One region of the Dactylosporangium sp. NPDC051485 genome, then DNA from elsewhere that is predicted to be linked to it. Evidence: riboswitches for the same ligand, from Rfam matches in the RefSeq annotation. Region 1 holds a riboswitch; the other holds the start of a gene.
What was found. A riboswitch is a leader RNA that binds a small molecule or an ion and turns the genes downstream of it on or off. The one in region 1 is predicted to bind S-adenosylmethionine.

Region 2: linked by a shared signal. The riboswitch ahead of AB0M46_RS41865 (LLM class flavin-dependent oxidoreductase) and the one ahead of AB0M46_RS03725 (aminotransferase class V-fold PLP-dependent enzyme) in region 1 are both predicted to bind S-adenosylmethionine.

What each region holds. Positions count from the first base shown of each region.
Region 1 is NZ_JBFAZW010000004.1:173,258-176,629, reverse strand. Features, by position in the region: gene AB0M46_RS03725 (aminotransferase class V-fold PLP-dependent enzyme) at 1-997, opposite strand, end outside; SAM riboswitch class IV at 1,016-1,133, opposite strand; gene AB0M46_RS03720 (PrsW family intramembrane metalloprotease) at 1,601-3,073, shown strand; gene AB0M46_RS03715 (co-chaperone GroES) at 3,104-3,372, opposite strand, start outside.
Region 2 is NZ_JBFAZW010000111.1:27,632-31,003, forward strand. Features, by position in the region: gene AB0M46_RS41865 (LLM class flavin-dependent oxidoreductase) at 1-926, opposite strand, end outside; SAM riboswitch class IV at 1,143-1,254, opposite strand; gene AB0M46_RS41870 (DUF6493 family protein) at 1,459-3,372, shown strand, end outside.

The DNA.
Region 1 (3,372 bases):
CGGCCAGGTCCCCGGCGTCGCGGTCGAGCACGGCGAAGGAGACGATCCCGACCCGCTCGGCCTCGGCGGGGAAGAGCCGCAGCTCCTCGACGTGCGGCAGCTCGGCCAGCCCGGCCCGCAGCCGCGCGACCAGGGCGTGCTCGTGGCCGTTGAGCCCGTCGGCCCGCAGGGCGCGCAGCGCGGTGGCGAGCGCGACCGCGCCGAGCAGGTTCGGAGTGCCGGCCTCGTGCCGGGCCGGCCCGCTCGCCCAGCGCACCGCGTGGTCGTCGCCGACGTGAGCGCTGGCCCCGCCGCCGGCCAGGTACGGCTCGGCCGCGTCGAGCCAGTCCGCCCGGCCGGCCAGCACGCCCGCGCCGAACGGGGCGTAGAGCTTGTGGCCCGAGAACGCCACGTAGTCCGCGCCGAGGCCGGCCAGCGCGGCCGGGTCGTGCGGGGCCAGCTGGGCCGCGTCCACCGCGATCCGGGCGCCGAAGCGGTGGGCCACCTCGGCCAGCCGGGCCACCGGCCACACCTCGCCGGTCACGTTGCTCGCCGCGGTCACGCTGACGAGCGCCTGCGGGGCCCGGACGCGGGCCAGCGCGTGCTCCAGCGCCTCGACCGCCTCGTCCGGCGAGCGCGGCACGGCCAGCCGGACGGTGTCGCGCCAGGGCAGCAGGTTGGCGTGGTGCTCGGTGTCGAACGTGAGCACCCGGGTGCCCTCCGGCAGGGCCCGGGCCAGCAGGTTGAACGCGTCCGTGGTGTTGCGGGTGAAGATCACGGTGTCGCGGGCGCCGTGGCCCAGGGCATCGGCGACGGTCTCGCGGGCCTGCTCGTACTCGCGGGTGCAGCGCTGCGACAGCGCGCCCGCGCCGCGGTGCACGGAGCCGTAGTAGGGCAGCAGCTCGGCCACGGTGTCGGCGACGGCCCGCAGGCAGGGCGCGGTGGCGGCGATGTCGAGGTTGGCGAAGTCGACGGCCCGGCCGTCGGGCAGCTTGATCTCGCCGGGGGACAGCACAATAGACACGGAGAGCCCTTTCGCTCGCGCTTGCCCGGGCACACCACGTGCCGGGCCGGGTCATCACCCGGGGCACCCCGCCGCGAACGCGAGGGTTGCCGGCCAGCAAGCCGGGGCTTGTGCGCTGGCACTCATGACCTGTCATGACGGTACCGCGGATACAGTGGCCCCATGAGCGCACTCCCGCCGAGTGGGACGCCGAACTCGCCCACATCCGGCCCGCCGGACTCCCCGTCGTCGGGGGCCCCGGCATCGGAGCCGGGCGCCTGGGCCTCGCCCACCGGCGGTTCTCCCGAGCCGGTTTCCGGTCCGGCCTGGGCTTCCTCGGGCGGCGGGCCCGCGTATCCGGGTGGTGGGTCGGCCGAGCCGGTTTCGGGCCCGTCTTGGGCTGCCTCGGGTGGTGGTCCTGCGCAGCCGGGTGGTGGGCCGGCCGAGCCGGTTTCCGGTCCGTCGTGGACTGCCCCGGGCGGCGGCCCTGCGCATCCGGGTCCCGCGCAGCCGGGTGGCGGTCCCGCCGAGCCGGTCTCGGGCCCGGCGCCCTGGGGTCCGGAGGCCGCCGGCTCGGCGCCCAACCCGTGGGCCCGGCCCACCCCTGGGACGCCGATCGTGCCGCAGGTCCAGCTCGGCCAGGCCTCCGCCCCGCCCGGCGCGCCCTCGGGCTGGCCGCCGGTGCTGCCCGGGGTGGCGGTGCCCAACATCGAGGCGGCCGAGCCCAGCACCGGCCAGCAGGAGTACCCGACCGCCGCGCTCGCCCTGGCCGCCGCCCCGCCGGCCAAGCGGTCCGACCGGCGGCGGCTGTGGACGCTCATCGGGGTCATGAGCTTCATCGCCCTCTGCGGCGTGGCCGTGCTGACCTTCTTCGGCTTCAACGGCGGCTGGACGGGCCTGGTGGTGGGCGTGGCCGCCGCCGTCGTGCCGGTGCCGCTGCTGGTCAGCTGCTTCCTGTGGCTCGACCGGTACGAGCCGGAGCCGGTGAAGTACCTCATCTTCGTCTTCGGCTGGGGCGCCTGCGTGGCCACGGCGGTCGCCCTGGTGGTGAACACCGCGGGCGCCTACTTCGCCGACAGGGCCGGGCTCAGCGAGTCGCTCGTGGCGGTGCTGGTCGCGCCGCTGATCGAGGAGAGCATGAAGGCCCTCGGCCCGGTGCTGCTGATCTGGCGCCGCCCGCGGGCGTTCTCCGGCATCATCGACGGCATTGTCTACTGTGGAATGTCGGCGGCCGGCTTCGCGATGGTGGAGAACATCCTGTACCTCGGCTTCAAGGGGTACGGCGAGACGGCCCAGAAGGCCGGCGCGGCCTCGGGCGCGGCCGCGCTCGTAGGCCTGTTCATCGTGCGCATCCTGCTCAGCGGCTTCGCGCACCCCCTCTTCACGTCGATGACCGGCATCGGCCTGGGCGTCGCCTCGCGCACCTCGAGCCGGTCGGTGCGCTTCCTCGCCCCGCTCGCCGGCCTGCTGCTCGCGATGTGCCTGCACGGCTCGTGGAACCTCATGTCGGTCATCGGCTCGACGGCGACCTTCGTGCTGCTGTACGGCTACTTCGCGGTCATGATGCCGATCTTCCTGGCCATGGTGGGCTTCGCGCTGTGGCTGCGGGCCAACGAGGGCCGGCTCACCGAGCGCATCCTGGGCGAGTACGCGCGGGCCGGATGGTTCTCGCCGCCGGAGGTGGCCGCGCTGGGCACGCTCGGGCGCCGGCTCTCGGCCCGGCGCTGGGCCAAGCGGGTGGCCGGCGACGCCGGGGCCAAGGCGATGCGGGCCTTCCAGTTCGACGCCACCCGGCTCGCGCTGCTGCGCGACGGGCTCTACCGCGGCCTGGACAACGAGCCCAAACGCCGGATGGAGGCGCTGGCCGAGGAGCGGCAACTGCTCACCGCGCTGGACGCCTACCGCCAGGTGTTCGTCGGCCGCGACCCGACGGCGCCGCGGGCGGTGTGGGACGGGGCGCGGTACCACATCACCTTCCCCGACGGCGTGGTGCGGGTGCTCGACCCGCCGCCGACCCCGGTCGTGCCCGTGCCCGTCGCGGTGGCCCCGCCGCCCCCGCCGGTCTTCGCGGGACCCTACGGCTACCGCTAGGAGCGCGGTAGCCGGCTCAGCGGTAGAGGCTCAGAGGTAGAGGCCGGTCGAGTCCGGCTCGACCCGCCGGGCCGCGACCGCGTGCACGTCGCGCTCGCGCAGCAGCACGTACTCGCGGCCCTGTAGCTCCACCTCGGAGCGGTCCTCGGGGTCGAACAGCACCCGGTCCCCGGCCACGATCGAGCGCACGTTGGGCCCGACGCCGACCGCGGTCGCCCAGGACAGCCGCTTGCCGACCGACGCCGTGGCCGGGATCACGATGCCCGACACGTGCCGGCGCTCGCCCTCGGCGCCTTCGA
Region 2 (3,372 bases), on a different contig from region 1:
GCACGGCTGTCGTCCAGGAAGACGACGAGGTCGCCGAACACATGGACCGTCTCGTGCTCGCGCCCGGCCGCCCGCTGCTCCGCACGGATCTCCGACACGATCTCCGCCGCCTGTGCGGCGTCGTATGGCGTGACGAACCCGACGTCGGCGGAGCGGGCGATGAGCTGGAACGGGATCGACACGTGGCCCAGCGTGGTGACGACCGGCTGCCCCTGCGGCGGCCGCGGGGTGATCGAGGGTCCCTTCACGGAGAACCAGCGGCCCTGGAACTCGATGTAGTGCAGCTTGTCCCGGTCGATGAACCGGCCGGTGGCGACGTCACGGATCTCCGCGTCGTCCTCCCAGCTGTCCCAGAGCCGGCGCAGCACCTCGACGTAGTCGGCGGCCTCGTCGAAGGAGTCGCGCAGCCGCTGCTGCAGGTCCGCGACCTCGATGCCGGCCTGGAGGTTGGCGTAGTCCTCGCTGGTCAGCGGTGGGATCTCGCGACGCCCGAAATGCGCGTTGGTGTCGGCGCGGACGTCCAACTGCACCCGAACGCCGGCGCGGCCGGTGCTGGCGTAGTCGATCGTGGCGATCGCCTTGGACAGATGGAACGGCTCGGTGTGGTTGACGATCGCCGTCGGCACCAGGCCGATGTGGCTCGTCACCGGCGCGACGCGGGCCGCGATGAGCGTCGCGTCGAGGCGGCCCCGGACCCGGTCGGTGCGCTCGTCCGGCTGCAGTGGATTGTCGGACTGCAACCGCAGCCCGTCCTCGATCGTGACGAAGTCGAGCAGACCGCGTTCAGCCTGCTGCACCAGCTCCACCCAGTACTTCGGCGTGAACTGGTCCAGCGGGCGGGCGTCGGGCTCGCGCCACGCGGCGGGGTGCCAGCCGACGCCTTCCAGGGCGACGGCCAGGTGCAGGAACTCGGACGAATCAGACATGAGGGATCGCTTTCGACGAGACGGACCAGAAATGCGGTCGAGGACCGGCCGATGCCGGCAGGCCGCGCGCTCATGGATGAGTTGGTGGACTACCGAGTGCGGCGGACAGCCAGTGGCGTGCGACACAACGAGGCGGCCACGCGCTGCACATCAATGTGCCGACGAGCGATCACACGCGTCATTACCCTGTCCTCCACCTGGCGCGCCACCGCACGCCGCTCGCGCTTGCGGCACATGGGTCTGCGCCGCCAGGTCGTCACCTGGAGCACCCCCCGCGACGGAGGGTTGCCGGTCAGCAAGCCAGGGCTTGACGCTGACACTCATAACCTGTCGATGACCTTAGCTGCGGCGCGGGATCTTGTCTAATGCCTATAGGAACACTAGGGAATCGCGGGGCATTCCCCCGAGGGCGGCGGCGACCTGTCCCGCGGCGGCCACGGGCCCGCCATCGGCGGCGCACCGGATCGGCCGCATCCCGCCCGAACAACGCCACCCCGGCGAACGTTCGCGGTCACAGCATTAGCCTCTTCCCGTGAACGTCATCGACCTCGAGCTCATCCGGCGCGGACGCGTGGCGGCCGTCGCCGAGGCGGTCGATGCGCTGGACGACGCCGGCCGGGCGGCGCTGGCCCGCGAGCTGCTCGCCCACGTCAGGCGACACTCCGACAACCACTGCAGCGGCGACGAGCTCGCCGCCCTGGCGGTGGCCACGATCGGGTCCGCGCCGAGCGCGGCGGCGGCCGCCCGCATCCTGGACCGGCCGTCGATGGGCCTCGACCGGCACACCGCGCAGGCCGTCATCGGCGCGGCCCGGGCCCGCGGCGCCGGCTGGCTGCCAGAGCTCGCCGCGCGCCTCGCCGACCGGCGCGCCACCGACTTCGACCGGCACCGGTGGGAGTTCGTCGCGGCGCTGGTCATCGCGACCGGGTCGGCGCCGCCGGCGACCGACTGGTTCGTGCTGCGGTGGATGGACGACCTCGGCTTCCCGGGCGAGGAGCGGCTGCGCTCGCGGCCCATCGCCGAGCGGCTGCGCCGCGACCCGTTCCTCGACGCCCTGGCGCCGCTCGTCTTCACCGTCGACGGGGCCGGCGAGAAGCTGACCGTCTGGGACACCGGCCGCCCCGGCGGAAAGCGGGCCCTCATCCTCGCCCTGGCCGAGCTCGCCGCCGAGGGCCGCCTGGACCGGGCCGCGCTGCTGCGCGGCTGCACCGGGCGGCTGGTGCGTGGCGACCGCCCGGCCGCGCTGCGCGGCATCCTCGGCCTGCTGGCCGAGCTCGCGCCGACCCCGGCCGAGGCGGCCGCGCACGCCGGTGACCTGCTCCGGCTGCTCGCCGACGGTCCCGCGCCCGTCGCGGCCGCCGCGCAGAAGCTCCTGCGGACCGTCGCCGACCTCGACGTGAACGCGGTGCTGGAGCCGTCCCGGGCCGTCGTGCAGCGGCCCGACAAGGGACTCGTGCGCGCCCAGCTCGGCTGGCTCGACGCACTCGCCCGGCGGCACCCGGGGCGCGCCGCGGACGTCGCCGCCGTGCTCGCCCTCGCCGCCGAGCATCCGGCCGTCGAGCTGCGGGAGCGCGCGGCGGCGCTGGCCACCGAGCACGGCGCCGCGCCCGCGCCGCCGGTCGTCGCCGCCGTGTCGCTCGACGACGCGCTGCCCGCCCCGGCGCCCCCGGCCCCCGCACCGCCGCCGATCGGCGACCCGGACGAGCTGGCCGAGGAGATCGCCGCCTTCTACAGCGGGCGGCCGTTCACCGCGCTGCCGCCCCTGGAGCGCATCCTCGACGGCGTGGTGCGGCTCCACGCGAGCGACCGGGAGCGCATGCGGCGCGCCGTGCGGCCGGTCGTGGAGCGGCACCGCGACGGCATGGGCCAGCACCAGTGGGACGCGCACTGCCTGTGCGGCGCGTTCACCGGCCTGCTGCTGACGGCCGCCGGGGTCGAGCCGGGGCGCAGGCTCCGGGAGGGCTGGGCCGCCGAGCTGACCAAGGCCCACCGGGTCCTGCGCCTGCGCGAGCCGGCCGATCGACGGATACCGCCGCCGCACCGCCTGTTGCGCGCCCGCCTCGCCGAGATCGCGGTGCACCTGCCCGCGGACGGGCTCTCGGCCGCGGATGGGGTCTCAACCACGGCTGGGCTCTTGTCCGCGGGTGGGCTCTTGTCGGCGCCGACGTCGGCCGGGGGCGCGCTCGACACCGCGGCGCTGCTCGAGCGGCTGGCGGCACTCGGTGCGGCGCGGCCGTGGCCCTGGGACCTCGCCCAGGCGCTGCTGCGCGTCCCGCCCGGGCCCGACGAGCCCGCCGCCGCGCGGGCCGAGCGCCTGGCCACCCCGGCGGCGGGGCGGGTCGCCGCCCGGCTGCGCGGCGACGGCCTTGCGGCCCCGCGGTGGCGCGTCGCGACCGTCTCGCCGCGGCCGGGCGGTCCGGCCGGCCACCACGACCACGAGCACGAG